Regions from separate parts of the Paenibacillus sp. 10L310 genome, predicted to be linked through region 1. Evidence: a T-box and tRNA genes for the amino acid it is inferred to sense, from the RefSeq annotation. Region 1 holds a T-box; the other holds one or more tRNA genes.

Evidence for each region. A T-box is a leader RNA that pairs with one kind of tRNA and senses whether it is charged. The one in region 1 lies ahead of AC1DE7_RS17785 (valine--tRNA ligase), so its partner is inferred to be a tRNA-Val.
Region 2: it has a tRNA-Val gene. The T-box ahead of AC1DE7_RS17785 (valine--tRNA ligase) is inferred to sense a tRNA for this amino acid. The anticodon was not compared.

Annotation. Positions count from the first base shown of each region.
Region 1 is NZ_JBFTKC010000007.1:258,355-266,691, reverse strand. It holds gene AC1DE7_RS17785 (valine--tRNA ligase) at 1-2,008, opposite strand, end outside; T-box leader at 2,069-2,350, opposite strand; gene AC1DE7_RS17780 (LysM peptidoglycan-binding domain-containing protein) at 2,506-4,089, opposite strand; gene AC1DE7_RS17775 (RluA family pseudouridine synthase) at 4,457-5,362, opposite strand; gene hemL (glutamate-1-semialdehyde 2,1-aminomutase) at 5,359-6,663, opposite strand; gene hemB (porphobilinogen synthase) at 6,690-7,691, opposite strand; gene cobA (uroporphyrinogen-III C-methyltransferase) at 7,794-8,337, opposite strand, start outside.
Region 2 is NZ_JBFTKC010000010.1:8,565-16,901, reverse strand. It holds gene AC1DE7_RS20095 (glycoside hydrolase family protein) at 1-972, opposite strand, end outside; gene AC1DE7_RS20090 (hypothetical protein) at 959-1,231, opposite strand; gene AC1DE7_RS20085 (M1 family metallopeptidase) at 1,414-3,624, opposite strand; tRNA gene AC1DE7_RS20080 (tRNA-Val) at 3,813-3,885, opposite strand; gene AC1DE7_RS20075 (GNAT family N-acetyltransferase) at 4,526-4,969, shown strand; gene AC1DE7_RS20070 (DUF3892 domain-containing protein) at 5,082-5,318, shown strand; gene AC1DE7_RS20065 (hypothetical protein) at 5,394-5,675, opposite strand; gene AC1DE7_RS20060 (hypothetical protein) at 5,659-5,880, opposite strand; gene AC1DE7_RS20055 (DUF3889 domain-containing protein) at 6,074-6,394, opposite strand; gene AC1DE7_RS20050 (hypothetical protein) at 6,451-6,759, opposite strand; gene AC1DE7_RS20045 (manganese catalase family protein) at 7,021-7,923, shown strand; gene AC1DE7_RS20040 (Imm8 family immunity protein) at 8,063-8,337, opposite strand, start outside.

The DNA.
Region 1 (8,337 bases):
CTTCCCCATAGAAGGACAGCTTAGCAAACTCGATGTACCAGTCACACAGGTCATCCCAGATAAAGTTATACAACACACGACCCGTTTCCCCAAATTCATACGCTTCGATTAGACGCGTAATATCGCGGGAAGTTTCGTTCAGACGGTGCAAAATCCAATAATCCGCTGTACCAAGCTCTCCGCTAATGTCACGTTCCTCATAGGTGAATCCTTCCAGATTCATCAATGCAAAGCGCGAAGCATTCCAGATCTTGTTGGCGAAATTACGAGCCTGCTCCACCCGTTCCCAACGGAAACGCAGATCCTGACCTGGCGTGCTGCTGGTTGAGATCATGTAACGCATTGCATCTGCGCCGTATTTCTCAATCACATCCAGCGGATCTACACCGTTGCCCAGTGATTTGGACATTTTACGTCCATCTGCATCACGGACAAGACCATGCATCAGCACATCCTTGAACGGAATCTCATCGGTGAATTCCAATGCAGTGAAAATCATACGTGCAACCCAGAAATATATGATGTCATACCCTGTCACAAGTACACTTGTCGGATAATAACGTTTCAGGTCTTCCGTATCTTCCGGCCAGCCTAGTGTCGAGAATGGCCATAAGCCGGAGCTAAACCAAGTATCGAGTACGTCTTCGTCCTGTCTGAGCTTGCGTCCAGCATACTCTGGCAGCGTTGTTGGATCTTCAGCAGATACGATGATTTCACCTGTTTCTTCATCATACCAAGCAGGTATACGATGTCCCCACCACAGTTGACGGGAAATACACCAGTCACGAACGTTCTCGATCCAGTTCAGGTAGGTTTTCTCAAAACGATCTGGAACAAAATTAACCCCTTCGCCGCTCTGTTGTTTCTTAATCGCTCTCTCTGCAAGTGGCTTCATCTCAACGAACCACTGTGTAGACAGATACGGCTCAACAACAGCTCCGGTACGCTCACTGTGTCCAACCTGATGCGTGTGATCCTCAATGTTGATCAATACGCCCTGCTCTTTCAAGTCAGCAACAATCTGCTTGCGGCAGTCACTGCGATCCAGTCCCTGATACTTGCCTGCCTCAGCATTCATTGTGCCGCTCTCATCCATTACCGTAATCTGAGGCAGATCATGACGAAGACCTACTTCAAAGTCATTTGGATCATGCGCAGGCGTGATTTTAACTGCACCACTTCCAAACTCCTTATCCACATAATCATCAGCGATAATTGGAATTTCGCGTCCAATGATAGGCAGTACAAGTACTTTACCAATCATATCTGCATAACGTTCATCCTTCGGATGAACAGCAACCGCTGTATCACCCAGCATCGTTTCAGGACGCGTTGTTGCCACTGTAACGTAGCCACTTCCGTCTTTGAGCGGGTACCGCAGATGGTACAGGTGACCCTGAACCTCTTTATATTCAACCTCAATGTCGGACAGAGCTGTCCGGTTCACCGGGTCCCAGTTAATGATGCGTTTGCCTCGGTAAATAAGGCCTTTTTCATACAGTTGAACAAATACTTTACGAACCGCTTGGGACAGACCTTCATCCAGCGTAAAACGTTCACGTGAGTAATCAAGCGACAATCCCATTTTGCCCCATTGCTGACGAATGGTAGTGGCATATTGATCTTTCCAGTCCCATACCTTCTCCAGAAACTTCTCACGTCCCAGATCATAACGAGTCAGACCTTCTTCACGCAGCTTCTGCTCCACTTTGGTTTGGGTAGCAATACCTGCATGGTCGGAACCCGGAAGCCACAGTGCGTCATAACCTTGCATCCGTTTGGTGCGGATCAGAATATCCTGCAGTGTAAAATCAAGCGCATGCCCAATGTGCAGCATCCCGGTCACATTTGGGGGTGGAATTACAATCGTATACGGCTCGGCATCTTTACGTTGACCGGCTTTGAAATATCCACGTTCCATCCAGGTGGAGTACCATTTATCCTCTGCCGCCTTAGGATCGTAAGTGGTCGGCATTTCTGTTGTAGCTGATTTTTTTTCCTCAGACATGTGTCATTCCTCCGTTACTTCATCATCTTCGCCAAAAAAAACAAAAAAACCTTTCATCCATCAAAGGACGAAAGGTTAGCTTTCGCGGTACCACCTTTGTTTCACGCCTACAGCAAGATAGACTTCACCCTCTGTACATGACGTGACACTTCAAGCAGATAACGGCTGCTACCGGCCCATCCTACCTCAGAAATAAATGACGATAGATCTCATTCATCCCTTGTATTCAAACAGGCAACTCCCGGGCGACTTCGATCAGTTGGTTCCTGCGGAATCTCACAGCGTTGCAATTCCACTCTCTGAAAGGTCATACTGTCTACTACTCCCGTTCCACGTTGTTCTTCAAAAAACCTACACACATCATACCTTGCTCGTGCGCGATAGTCAACCTGACAACAGCGGATAAAGAGCGCTGGAATGCAGGTTTAGGACGAATCATGCAAAAACCCGCAATCCTCAAGGGGATCACGGGTCGTAACGAAGGCTTTAACTACGGATTAAGGGATGTACAATATCTGACCTTCTTCCACAACCTGCTCAGATAATCGGTTATACAACTGAAGTTCCCTCGTGCTCAATTGATATCGATCTGCAATAGCATCCAGTGTATCTTCTCGCTGAACGATGCAAAGTTTCACCTTGCGGAACGGGGTCTGGTCCACGATCGTTCCCAGGAACAGGTTCTTCCATTCCACATCATCAGCTGGATACGTTTCTTCCTGTACCACACCCGCAGGAACCTCATCGCCTCGCTCCACTTCAGCATCGCGTGCCGCTCTACCGGAGGATAACAAAGAAGAGATACCTACGCCCTCTTCTTGCCGTGGTGCGGATTCTTTTTTGCTGCCAAAAGCAACCTTCAGCTCCGGCTTGTCTTCCGTCTCAGCCACAGGTTCAGGAACAAATGCTTCGTTCTGTACGAACTCGTCTACCCCAGTCGCTTCAAAAGATGGCCGGTCTTCCTCAGCGTTGCCTGGTTCGGACGAAGCAAATACACCTTGCCAGTTCTCCGCCTGTGATTCGCCCGGGACATCGGCAACTGCCTGATTCTCCTGCTGAGGTACAGATCTCGCGGATTCGAAGTGCCATACCTCTGGTGCGTCCGGTACATCCGGTGATGCCAACTCATTAGATGATTGAGCAGTAGGCTCTGAGACTGCTTGATCTGCACTTCTCGAGTTCGCAGGCAATGCATCCACGGAAGGCTCGGACCAACCCGAAGACTCATCTTCCAGAGGCAACAATGGTTCCGACTCAGGGTAAGAAGCTAATCGATCTGCGGTCTCAGCCATAAATGACGAGATCGGAGAAGGTTCGCTGTATTGCTCATGAGATGCCAATTCATCTCCATTCGCTGTCAGAGATGCGGGATCTTCATTTGCATCAGGTTGTCTGTTTTCGTTAACGTACTCCGCACTTAGCTCCTCAGATTGAAGTGGCTCTGCGGATGACGCATTCGCATAATCCTGCTGCCATTCTTCGCTATTCCTTAATGTCTCTTCCCGTGTGGACAGGTCAGCGAATTCCGGAGCACCATATGCAAGTTCTGCTGCATTCGTAAGTCTCTCTTCCTCACTCCGCTGGAGCAGGTACTCTTGTGCAAATGTGTTGGGATCGCTACCTGCCTGTGTTGCTTCATCGGAACGGTTGGATTGCTGAGCATCAGGTGAATGAACAACTGTAAACTCATCTGCTGACCACACTTGTGGCTCTTCAACAGGAAAACCTTCGATACCTCGTAGCGACAACACGCCTGTAATATTCAGACTGCGATTGGATAACAGATCCACGTCAAAATTTTCGATCTCGATGGAAATATCTTCAATCGATCTGACCCGGTTCAGCGGCACTGTGATCTCCACGGGAATGAAATGTTTGAGCTCCTCTGAAGCCTCATTCTCTCCTCTGTACGCACCTGTAAGTAAAAGATGTCCTCTTAACGTGGCATGATCATCCTGCCCTATGACTTGAATGCGCGGGTATAGTTCAATCTCCTCCAGTTCCTCAATCGCAGGGACTCCCTCAGACAAATGAACGCGCTCATAAATATCGAACCGCAAACCATAAGGTTGATTCAACAAAGGTGGCGTCCTCCTTTCGGCATATGTTCACCATGATCCTTCTCATGGGACTGATCCATGGTCCAAATCCTTCGTTACCCCATCTATATGCCTTGAATGAGAGGAGCATGCCACCTTTTGAAAAACCTTGCTATATATGTTCAACTCATGGTTATTTACACTGTCACTCCAATGACAGAACAACCTTCCGATCACTGTTATCCCCAGATTTTTTTTGATTCCCTTCTTCAAAGGGAAAAACCGGGGATAGCTTATGCTTCCGAAGTAGCTTTCTTTCAGAAAGCTTTTAGGCGAACGCTTTACTTCTTCTGGTTGTTTCTGTCCTTTCCGTTTTCGTGTAAATAGTTAGTCGAACTTATATAGTGTACTAGTAAGACCCCTCTCGCTCTGCCAATTGTGTGAAGTCGGATGGCCAACGGTCGTTCACTTCAATCATCGCTCCGGTTAACGGATGACTAAACTTAAGCATCTCTCCATGAAGTGCTTGTCGCCCAATGGCATCCGCTCTACCACCATACAACGAATCACCAATGAGCGGGTGTCCCGCGTAACTCAGGTGTACACGAATTTGGTGTGTTCGTCCTGTATCCAGCTTTAATCGTACAAGGGTTGCTCTTTCCCACACTTCGACGGTCTCCACATGAGTAACAGCTTCCTGTCCACCTTCCGAGACACGTCTGCGCTGCTTGTGATGTCTATCCTTGCCAATCGGAGCATCAATTTTGTGGAGTTCAAGGGGAATTTGTCCACCTGCAATAGCTACATAATGGCGGCCAATCTCTTTACGACGCATCGCTTCATCCAGTTTGGCGAGGGCAAAAGCATTTTTGGCATACAGGACAGGTCCGGTTGTATCCTCATCCAGTCGATGAACATGGCGAACGCTCGCCTGGATTCCGTTCATTTCATAATAAGAGGCAACCACATGATCCAGCGTGATCGCCTGATCAGCACGGCTTCCATCTGGATGCAGTTTCATGCCTGCCGGTTTGTGCATAACCAGACAGAAATCATCCTCATATAATACATCCACATCAGCCCAGCGTGGCTCAACATCGATTGGCTGGGACGCAAAAAGGGCCAGCCGAAGCCGGTCCCCTGCAAGTTGTATTCCTTGGTTTGCTTTCAGCTGACGGAGCAGTTTCTCCGGAAACTGAAGCTCAGACAATAACCATTGCTCTGCGGCCATCGGTTTGTCCGAGCTGCCTGTTACGGCTTTCCCTGGCATCAGCTCAAGCCATTCCCCGCGGCGTTTCCAACTTTTGATGGTCATAGCGATTGAAGAGCTTTACGATTCGCCTCAATCGTATCGTCAATATCCTGCTCCGTATGCACACCAGAGACAAACATACCTTCGTATTGCGAAGGCGCAACACTCACACCTTGATCAATCATGGCCGCAAAATAACGACGGAATTGATCCAGATTGCTTTCTTTGGCAATATCATAATTGGTTACTGGAACGGCACTGAAGAATGGACAAACCATGGAACCCACACGGTTAATGGTTATCGCAATACCCGTCTCAGCTGCATTTTTCTCGAATCCGGCTTGCAGACGTGCAGACAATGTCTCCAGACGGTCATAGACCTCTGGTGTTAACAATTTGAGCGTTGTATACCCTGCTGCCATAGCCAGCGGATTCCCGCTCAATGTACCTGCCTGATAGATTGGTCCTGTTGGAGCAATCTGTTCCATCAGATCCCGACGACCACCATAAGCGCCAACCGGGAGGCCGCCACCGATAACTTTACCCAGACAAGTCAGGTCAGGTGTAACCCCATACCGTCCCTGAGCACAGTTCAACCCTACGCGGAAACCGGTCATGACTTCGTCAAAAATAAGCAGGCTGCCATATTGGGTCGTCAAACTGCGCAGCCCTTCAAGGAAACCGGAAGCCGGAGGAACAACCCCCATGTTACCTGCCACAGGCTCCACAATAACAGCCGCCAGTTCTTCACCATAACGTTCAAAAGCAAGTCTCACGGACTCCAGATCGTTATAAGGCACCGTAATGGTATTCACAGCTACGCCTTCAGGCACGCCTGGACTATCTGGAAGACCCAGCGTTGCAACACCTGAGCCAGCCTTGATCAGCAAGCTGTCTGCATGTCCATGATATGATCCTTCAAACTTCAGAATTTTACTGCGTCCGGTTACCCCGCGTGCCAGTCGAATGGCACTCATCGTTGCTTCAGTTCCAGAATTAACCATCCGCACGATATCGATAGAAGGTACACGCTCACAGACCAGTTTTGCCATCTCGGTCTCCAGCAAGGTAGGCGCACCAAAGCTTGTTCCTTTGAGGGCTGTCTCACGCAAAGCTTCTACAACGTCAGGGTGTGCATGTCCCATAATGAGTGGGCCCCACGATCCCACATAGTCAATAAAAACATTGCCATCAATATCGTAGATTTTGGACCCTTCACCACGTTCTGCATAGATCGGAGTAAGTCCCACCGATTTGAATGCGCGTACAGGGCTGTTCACACCCCCGGGTATGTACTGCTTCGCTTCCTCAAACGCGCTGCGTGAGCGCTCATCATTGCGACGATTACCTTGTTGTGCAGTCATGAATATCCTCCTCAATGTAATTTATTTTATTTCTCAGCCAACCAGCGTGAAGCGTCTTTTCCGTAGTAGGTAATGATCATATCTGCACCTGCGCGTTTCATGCTGAGCAGGATTTCCATGGCAACTTTTTTCTCATCGATCCAGCCTTGAATCGCCGCCGCCTTCACCATGGCATACTCGCCACTTACATTATAGGCAACAAGCGGAAGATCAAATTGATCCTTAATCGTACGCATGACATCAAGATAGGACAGCGAAGGTTTAACCATTAGCATATCCGCTCCTTCGAGCACATCCGTCTCTGCTTCACGCAAGGCTTCACGCGCGTTCGCCGGGTCCATCTGATATGACTTGCGGTCTCCGAATTGTGGTGTGGAATCCGCAGCTTCACGGAATGGACCATAGAATGCGGATGCATATTTAACAGAGTAAGACATAATCGGAATGTGACTGAATCCATTCTCATCCAGCCCCGCGCGGATCGCTTGTACAAATCCATCCATCATGTTGGATGGTGCAATAATGTCCGCTCCTGCTTTGGCTTGAGACACTGCCGTTTGCACGAGCAGATCAAGTGATTCGTCATTTAACACATCTCCGCAGATGTGACCGTCAATCTCCACGGTGTGTACCATACCGCAGTGACCGTGATCCGTGAATTCACACAGACAAGTATCCGCAACAACCAGCAGTTCTGGATACCAGGATTTGATCAATCTCGTCGCTTCCTGCACAATGCCATCTTCAGCGAAGCCAGATGAACCCACACTGTCCTTCGTCTCGGGAATACCAAACAATAACACGGCTGGAATTCCCAGCTCGGCAATTTCCGTTACTTCCTCCTGAAGACGATCCAGCGAGAAGCGGAATACGCCAGGCATGGATTTAATTTCAGATTTCACATTTTCTCCATACGTCACATAGATTGGTTGAATAAAATCATCCACGGTTAGATGGGTCTCTCTGACCATATTGCGAATACCTGTGGATTGACGTAAACGGCGATGCCGTACAATTGGAAAACTCATACGAGTAAAACCTCCCTGAAAGTTAAATAGAGCAAAAAGGGAAGCGCGCTGGTATCCTATCGAATTCAGCACGCTTCATATGTTGACATGATTACATGTGTATTAATTTCGAAGAGCGCCTTCTTTGGTGCCTGTCCGTTTCCAGTCGCATAGCACTGTGATCAAGCTATCCATCGTTGCTTCCTCTGCCATCAGTGTAACCTTTAGTCCAGCGGCTTCTGCCGTTTTCGCTGTAACAGGCCCGATACACGCAACCTCCACATCTTTCAATAAAGGCAGTGGATCTTGCAACCCCATACGTTTCAACATACTCATGAAATTGGTAACCGTCGATGAACTTGTAAAGGTCACCGCATGAATACCACCTTCTTCAAGTAGCTTGAGTAGTTCGTCATCATCCTCACCAGCGAGGATCGTATCGTAGGTGATGGCTTCGGTGACCTGAAGCCCTCTTTCTCTCAACTGGTCACGTAACCACGTACGTGCAAGATCACCATGCGGAAGCAGTACTCTCTGGCCTTCCTTCAGCTCGCTTTCAAAAGCCTCAAGCATGCCTTCGGCCTGGAAAGGACCTTTGACAACTTCAGCTACGATGCCATGTTTGCGCAAAGCGTCCGCTGTGGAAGGTCCTACGGCAGTAATTCTC
Region 2 (8,337 bases), on a different contig from region 1:
GATATTATGATCGGTATTGTAATACACGTACACTACACCGTCCATAACGGACACCATCAAGGACTGCATGTTGGTCGTCTCCCAAGTCAATGCCGGAAAATATATATCTGTAGGTTTGTCCAGCAGTTGACGAAAGTCTGCGCTGATCTTGGCAATGGCAGGCCGAGCTACCGTCGTAACCCCACCGGAAGCATAAGCCGATAACATACCCAGCCACCACATGCTCCCTTTGTACATAAATACACCAGCATTGGATCTCGAAATGTTTTCTCCTGCACTTAAAGTGGCATCATTCCCACCCATTAATGGTCTTGGATCAGCTAACCAGCTACGTCCGTCATGTGAATGCCAGATACATTTACGACCAAAGTCCCCACCGCCCATCACTGAGAAACCGATCCATTTGCCACCATTTCTGAAACACGAGAAATATCCGGTATGACCATCACCTGGGAACCCGGGAGGTTTGTCCAAAATCAAACCCACTCTTGTCCAGTTGATCATGTCTACAGAGGTCGCAAGTGCCGTCGATTGATTGATCCCCAGTCCGTTTTGTTGATAATACATAAAGAACAATTGTTCTTCATCGTTCCAGATCACAAATGGAGTTTCCGTCGAATTCCCAACCACAGTATCGAGATACACCTGTCCGTGTTTGGTCCATGGTCCTGTCGGGCTGTTCGAGTAGGCTAGTCCAATTCCTCCGATGTGATTATGGTTGGTAGAATACGTAGCATAATAATCTGCTTTTGCATCAGGGATAAGCCCCTTCACCTTGATCGCCCGAAACCAATAGATAGATTGAAGACCCGCCATTGTAGCGGTGTACATAGGATTGTCCATTTTTTTATCAAATTGAGGCGTGTACATCCGTCTGGTTTCTGCATCGCAATAATCATAAGGCGCAACGGCCCTGTTTGCCTTCATCGCTGCGTCGAGTGCTGTCTGAGCAATATTTTCAGTCATAGACATGGGAACTCAACTCCTTCGTGAGCAGGGTATTACCATTTACCGGTCGCGAATATAAAACATCCGAAGTGTCCTTTAATAGGATTGAATAATCAACAACATTACCCTCATTCGCAGTCGGCTCCTGAGTAATACAAATGATAGGACAAATTCTAGCATTATATGAATACGCTTTCATTTTGTTCATTCCTTTATTTCCTTTACAGTTGTAATCAGCAACTGTCCCTTTCATTGGTACGCCCGGATAATGTTGATCCTTCATATTAATCCCTCCTATTGTTTTCTCCCGATAAGTATATTCATGAAGTTGCCTTTGTGTTAAAGCATTATGCCCATCTTGCAGCCTATTATTCTAAGACTGGTTTTCATATAAAACATAAACAGGCTAACCAATACAAATTGGCTAACCTGTTTGAACGAAGAAACTGCAAAACCAATGACTTATTACTCTGCAAAAAGTGAAGATATGGGATTCGTAACTTTTTTATTGGATTGCTCTTTGCCTTGGTTATCCAATACATAGTACTGATAAAAGTCGTTAGTGAATCCGATAGACTCCTGTATTTTCAGCTTAAAAGCTTCAAATGCCACATCACTCAGATGATCCTCATTCCAGAAATAATGAAGCATCAATCGATTCTGGTTATAGGGATGTTTGATAACATATGCTCCCGCGGCGAGAGGTTGATTCATGGTATTTTTCCAAGTAAAACCCGTCTGTTTCGTTCGATCAATAATGTTAAGTTTTAAAGCCTGCACCAATCCGTTTGACTTGGCATTGCCAATGACAATAAGGTTGCTGTTGCCGATCTCTTTTTTCATCTTTTGCTTCAGTTCCTTGCGATCCCTTATAATGTCGTATTTCATACCAGTCATATCAAGGAATCCGGTCAACTGATTAACCATATCTTCCTGCTGTTTAGTTGCAAGCTTACTCACCTGATCGCTGAGCACAATGGTTAATTCCTCGCCTTGAAGGGCTTTGTCCATCAATCGATTCATCACTTCATAAGGCAGATTAGGAACCATACCCATGACAGCCTGATATTGCACTTGTAAGACATCATGCACATAGGCGGCGGTCTCTTCCTGTGATAATTGGTATTCCGGCTTTAAGACAAAATCAGGCTGATATAGGGCCATCTGCATTTCTGAACGTATTTCTTTACCAAGCACATCTTCAATGGTTTGAAGCAGCCCCTCTACCGTTGCATTTTGGTACACGTAGCGTTTGAAATATGTCCTCATCAACTCGTCAAATTTCTCTTCACCGACGGAACGGTAAAGCTGATAGATCGCTTGTCGCCCCTTCTGATAATATACCAAACTTGCCAAATCCCCAGCTTCATCGTTTGTTGACGCAATCGCCATATCTACGGGCGCAGTATCAAACTGTATGGATCTGAACCCATTTAGCTTGTCTCCCTGTTTCTCGGCAAAATACACCATGGAGAAATCAGCAAAGCCTTCATCCAGGAAGGATTCTGCCTCCGAATTATTACCAATCAATGCATGGAACCACTGATGCGCTATTTCATGAACAAATGTTGTGTCTTCTTCTGGAACAGCACCATTTTGAATCTGTCCCATCTGGATGAGTCTCGCATACTCCACGGCAACGCCTTGTACATACGTCTCGACAATTCGGAACTCTGGATAGGGATACTTGCCATATTTCTCACTATAAAAATCGATGACCTTGAATGCCTGATTAATGTACCGGTCAACTATCTTTTTCTTGGATGGATCATCGTTGTAATAATAGTATTCCACCGTCAGACCGTTACGGGTGACACTCTCCACTTGAAGATTAGGACTTGCAAAGAAAACAAACTCCCTTGTATTCTCGGCCACAGCAGAAACAACTTTACGGCCATGTTCTGTACTGTCTTGAGTGGTGATCGTGCCCGGCATGGCTACCTGATACTCATCAGGAACATTTAAATCAACTTCATAATCTGCTGAGGTATAATAGTCACTTTCGAATGTTTGACTATACGGTGCCTTGTTCCATTGATGCTTAACCTCGTCGTATACAGACATCACCGGGAACCAGTGTGCACCATTGATCATGACCTTGTAGTAGGAAACTCGCTGTGAGCCATAGGGGATATTCAACTGAAACTCCAGTTGGAATGATACCGATTCGCCTGGTTGAACGGGCTCTCTCAACTGCACGGTCAACGCTTGGTTTTCCTTATGGAAATCCAGCGATTGGCTATTTGCGGTTACAGCCTGAATATCGATGCCACCCAGAAAGTCCTCCGCTGTCTTCTCCGGATGTTCTTCACTAATCATCTCATTATGCTGTTGGTACATGCTCGCCTGTGTAGACTTGGAGAGGTTTGCGTCAGCATATGTATGAAGGACCAGCTGCTGGAGTGCATCCTTGCTTGTGTTGCGATACGTTACCTTCTCGCTCCCCTGGATCGTCATTTCCTTCTCATTTAATCGAGCCTGGATCTGGTATTGAATAGGCGTCTGCTCTAGAGAGTCTTTCTGTGTGTTATATATCTTCATAGATACAGGTGCTGGGCCTGCTTCCGCGGCAACAACCCCCATGTTGGCAAGTGGGCTTGCTGCCAGTATTAAAGCCAGTGTACCCGCGATCCCTACTCTGGCTAACTTTGATTTAAATGGACTTGAATAATTCATAAGTTCTCTCCTTCTCCTGTTCTATATTGACCTCAGAACCAAGTATAGAAGACGAACCTTACGCTGAATTTATGTTTTATTTAAGTTTTGTTTAAAAAGAGGAAGAGAAACTGAAACTATCGCAAATCGCATTCATGTCTGTATGTAAAAAAAGAAAAGAAGCCTTACAATGTAAGGCTTCTCATGTATGATCTGTAGTGGGCTCGAACCACTGACCCCTACCCTGTCAAGATAGTGCTCTCCCAGCTGAGCTAACAGATCATGATATATAATTGTTTCCCAATCAAGTAACAGTATCATATCAAGTAACCGTGTTCATTGTCAATGATTTATTTGGTTATAATTCACCCGAAATGGTGCACAATAAAGGAAAGATTACCATTTCTACAACGAGGTGAATTCCCTATGAGAAACATAACAAAACGGTCAAAATCTAATAAACATACATTTACCAAATGCTTCTTTCTCTTTGCTGGGCTTATGATTCTCATTACAACCGTTACTGGTTGCGGCTTAGAGAGGGATGAACATACAGTTCAATTCCAACAATTACAACAGCCCAATGAAAATGGTGAATCTCTGCCCGTTTGGCTGGACGTATACTCCAAATCTGTAATTCAAGATGTGTATTCTCCGCGAGGAAGCAGTGAAGTCTTGCCGTGAAGGTTAACAGGTGAATTACTCATCTTCATCCCACTTGCGTGAGTATGCTTTCTTCGTAACGTAATACAACAGAGTAATCATTCCCGCCGACATTAGCAATGTAATTACCATGATGCCTGTCATGCCCATCACTACCCCCTCCTCTCCCAATATGTTCCAGACTTCACTATACAGGAAAAACATTTTTTTGTATAATTCAGTCTGATATGTCGCGCAAGAGCAGAAAGAAGGAATGGAATTGGCAGCTGAGATTAGTTATGTATCAACAGAAGAACAACTGGAGCAAGCCCTGGGAATTCGCCATCACGTATTTGTTATCGAGCAACAGGTGCCTGCCGAGATTGAGATTGATCAATATGATGTCATCAGTCCGGATGTGCATCATGTATTGTTAAGTACGGATGGCCAAGCTGTAGCCACAGGACGTCTGATCTATTACAGCAAGGATACGGCCAAAATGCAGCGGATCGCAGTGCTTGAATCTCATCGTTCATTTGGTTATGGACGTGTGCTTCTGCTCGCGATGGAGGAGCTGGCACGTGAACTCGGCTTATCCTATTCTGTACTGGATGCACAGTGTCAGGCACAGAAATTCTATGAAAAACTGGGCTATGAAGTGATTTCGGAAGAACCTTTTTATGATGCAGATATTCTGCATGTTCGTATGAGAAAGAGCTTGTAAAACCTCAGCGTTGGCAGGTCTTATCAGCATATGGTGCATACTTCCGATGAATTCGGATAGGCTAATCAGGTAAGCAGATTCCTATCTCGTCATATAAGGAGAGTGTGACATCATGGATCAAACGACACGCGAGAGTTTCACAGCCGTACAGAAAAATGGTGACGGTGACCTGACAGCTTTTCAGACTTCAGCAGGACGTGTACTGGATTATCAGCAGGCACTTGCAGAAGTAAAAGCTGGTGCTATTGCCGGTGTGAATGTATTTAAAGGCAAGGATGGCGAAATGTACATTCGCGGAGATGCCGACGGTGACCCAACCAACAACCTGGACCAACTTCCCCATTTCTAAAATAGATGCACATGTCGTACATGTGACACAGTAAGCGCCGATCCGGATATCCGGGTTGGCGTTTTCTTATTATGATTAGTAGTCCGTAAAATATTTTGCGGAATCACCGGAAGGTTGGCTTTTGCGAATCGGCTGTTGTACCTGTTCCCATGCCTGCAAAATCTGTATCCCTTCAAGAGTAGACCGGTTCTCCCACGCGATGTGCCCGGTGCGTTCAAGCTCCAGCAATGACTCATGAATGTAAGCTCTGCTTCGTCCCGTCTTGTTCTCCAGTTCATCCATACGCGGCAGCCTGCGCCGTTGTCCTGCATAGTTCACCATAATACGCAAAATCTTGCGTTCAAAGTCGTTCAGCATACTTTACCTCCCCATTCAGATCGGTAACAGGACGCCATGCCAGAATACCTTGCTCCAGAAATGTTCTAGGCGAACCTTCTTTTCCCGCTGATGCTCTAATCATCCCGCCACGTACACTGTTAATTCGAATCTGTCGCTGCGTAATCTGCCCTGCACGATCCATGTAGACAAGCTCCACCATCTGGCCAATATATTTCCCTAGCATAATCATCCCTCCGATAAGAACGTTTGTTTGTATTTCATATTATATGCGAACATAAGTTCTTTATTCAATAGTAAAAAAAGGATTTTGTAAAATAAAAAAAACCAGACTTTCACCTTAATGATTAAGGCAGTCTGGTTCAACCCATAGTATAGCTAATATGAAAACATGGCTTGTAATGACCAAGTCCAGCGGATCAGTGTCGATCCGATTCGGAAAATTGTACTTTCTTTAATTGCTGTGTAGATGGATTAAAATCAACATTTACATAGACTGCGAATTGTTTGCCGTCTTTCGCACGAACCCATAGCTTGAACTGTTCCCGTGATTGATCTGCTGTTAGAGAGGTGCGACCGATATGCTTATAGTCCAAAATATCCACATTATACTTGGTCTGTGTTTCTTTGACCGCAATAATTCCCCACTTCGCATAATCAGGGATGGCGGCACCTGTGCCTGATGTAATTCCGGCTAAACTCAGAACTACCGACATGACGGTAACGATGAGCATTCTCATTTCACTCACTCCTTGAGACAATATGTTTCTGTTATATTGCCCGTCCGGGTTTCATTTTACACGAATAAACGAAAGATCCAGGCCAGTGGCCGTAGGGAAAAAGGAACCACATGAACAAGTCGGTCAAACGAATCAGGAGGCTCCGTCCGGAAACTCATTCCCCAGTCACCCGAGAAAAAGTGTTGTTGTGTCTTCGGCTCCTCAGGACGATCCAACCCGTATTTCTTTTCAAGTAACTGCCTCGTTTGTTCATCCACCTGAACCTCGTTCGTAACGTCATATGCTGTGGCAGGCTGGCTGCTTATGTACATCTGAATCATTAGAAACATCACAATCCCAACTATTTGTATCCAACGCTTGTTCATCTCTTACTCCTTTATGGATTCATGACTCTCTTCTCTTGTACGTGAAGACTCGTTTGAATGTTTGATTATACATAAATTTGACCGTATTGGAAATAACAAATGGGAGAAGAGTTGGGGCATGCGTTATGCGATGCTTAAGTCCCATTTGGTTGATTTTTTGTTTAAAAAAACCAATAAACGTGTAATAGGCCATGACAGAGTGACTCCACGATCTGAAACCCTACACGATCTGCAATACCAATATGAGGAGGTTACACCCGAATGTTCAAACGCTTGGATGAAATCCTGATTGAGATTCCCAATGTCGAGAAGCCAGATCCGAATGCTGCGGCAGCCATACAAGAATTACTCGGCGGCAAATTCGGAGAAATGTCAACGTTGAACAACTACCTCTATCAATCATTTAATTTTCGATCCAAAGAAAAGCTGAAGCCCTTCTATGACCTCGTCATGAGTATTACGGCCGAAGAATTGGGTCATGTTGAGCTCGTGTCTCATGGTATTAACAAGTGCCTCAGAGGTTCAACCGAGTACAAAGAACCCGACGATACACCGCTAGGTTCCGTAAAAGATGCTCGTCTGTCGTATCACTACCTGGCAGGTGCACAAGGCGCAATGCCTTTTGACTCTATGGGTAATCCATGGACGGGAGCAAACGTCTTCAACAGTGGCAATCTGGTCGAGGATCTGCTGCATAACTTCTTCCTAGAATGTGGCGCTCGTACCCATAAAATGAAAGTATATGAGATGACGGATCACCCAGCAGCCCGGGAAGTGGTTGGTTTCCTGCTGGTACGTGGCGGCGTGCATGTTGTCGCATATGCAAAAGCACTTGAGATTGCAACTGGCGTAAATGTGACCAAGCTGGTTCCTATCCCTTCACTGAACAACAAAGCCTTCAACGAGGCTCGCAAATATGAAGAAAAAGGGGTACACACTAAGCTGTATACCTATAGTGATAAAGATTTCAATACGATCGGCCAGATCTGGAAAGGAACTCACCCGGAAGATGGACAACCTCTTGAAGTCATTCAAGGGATACCTGAAGGATTCCCGATTCCAGAAGCCCCTGCGGTCGAGGAAGAGTTCGCACCGGGCATCTCACAAGAAGACTTTAAGGAAATTGCGCGTCGTCTGAAAATGGCTGGGAATATTGCGGATTAAAACTAAGATATACAGGAGATGTGCAAATATAATAAAGCCCTTATACTGTCAACGCAGTATTGAGGGCTTTGCTGTCTTCTAATCCATCATCAATCCCTACTAGGTAATTTTGAAGGTAAAATAAACTCGCTTTTTTAAGTTAATCAGCGTCTTCAATTGAATGTCTGTTGATCATCTGCGAGAGCTCTTCCTCACTATTCAATCGTATAGAATCTGTATATTCCCAACTGAAATAAGGGGCAAGATTTTTAGTTATATCTTCCCAGGTTTCTCCTTGATGTTTCAAGAGAATTTGATTTATTTCTTCAGTTATTAATTCGAAATCCAGTTTATTAACAATAAAGTGCCTTGCACCCAATATGATATCTGTTCCAGCTCTAAGTTCTTTTTCTAAAGCTTTCGGAGTTATGATTG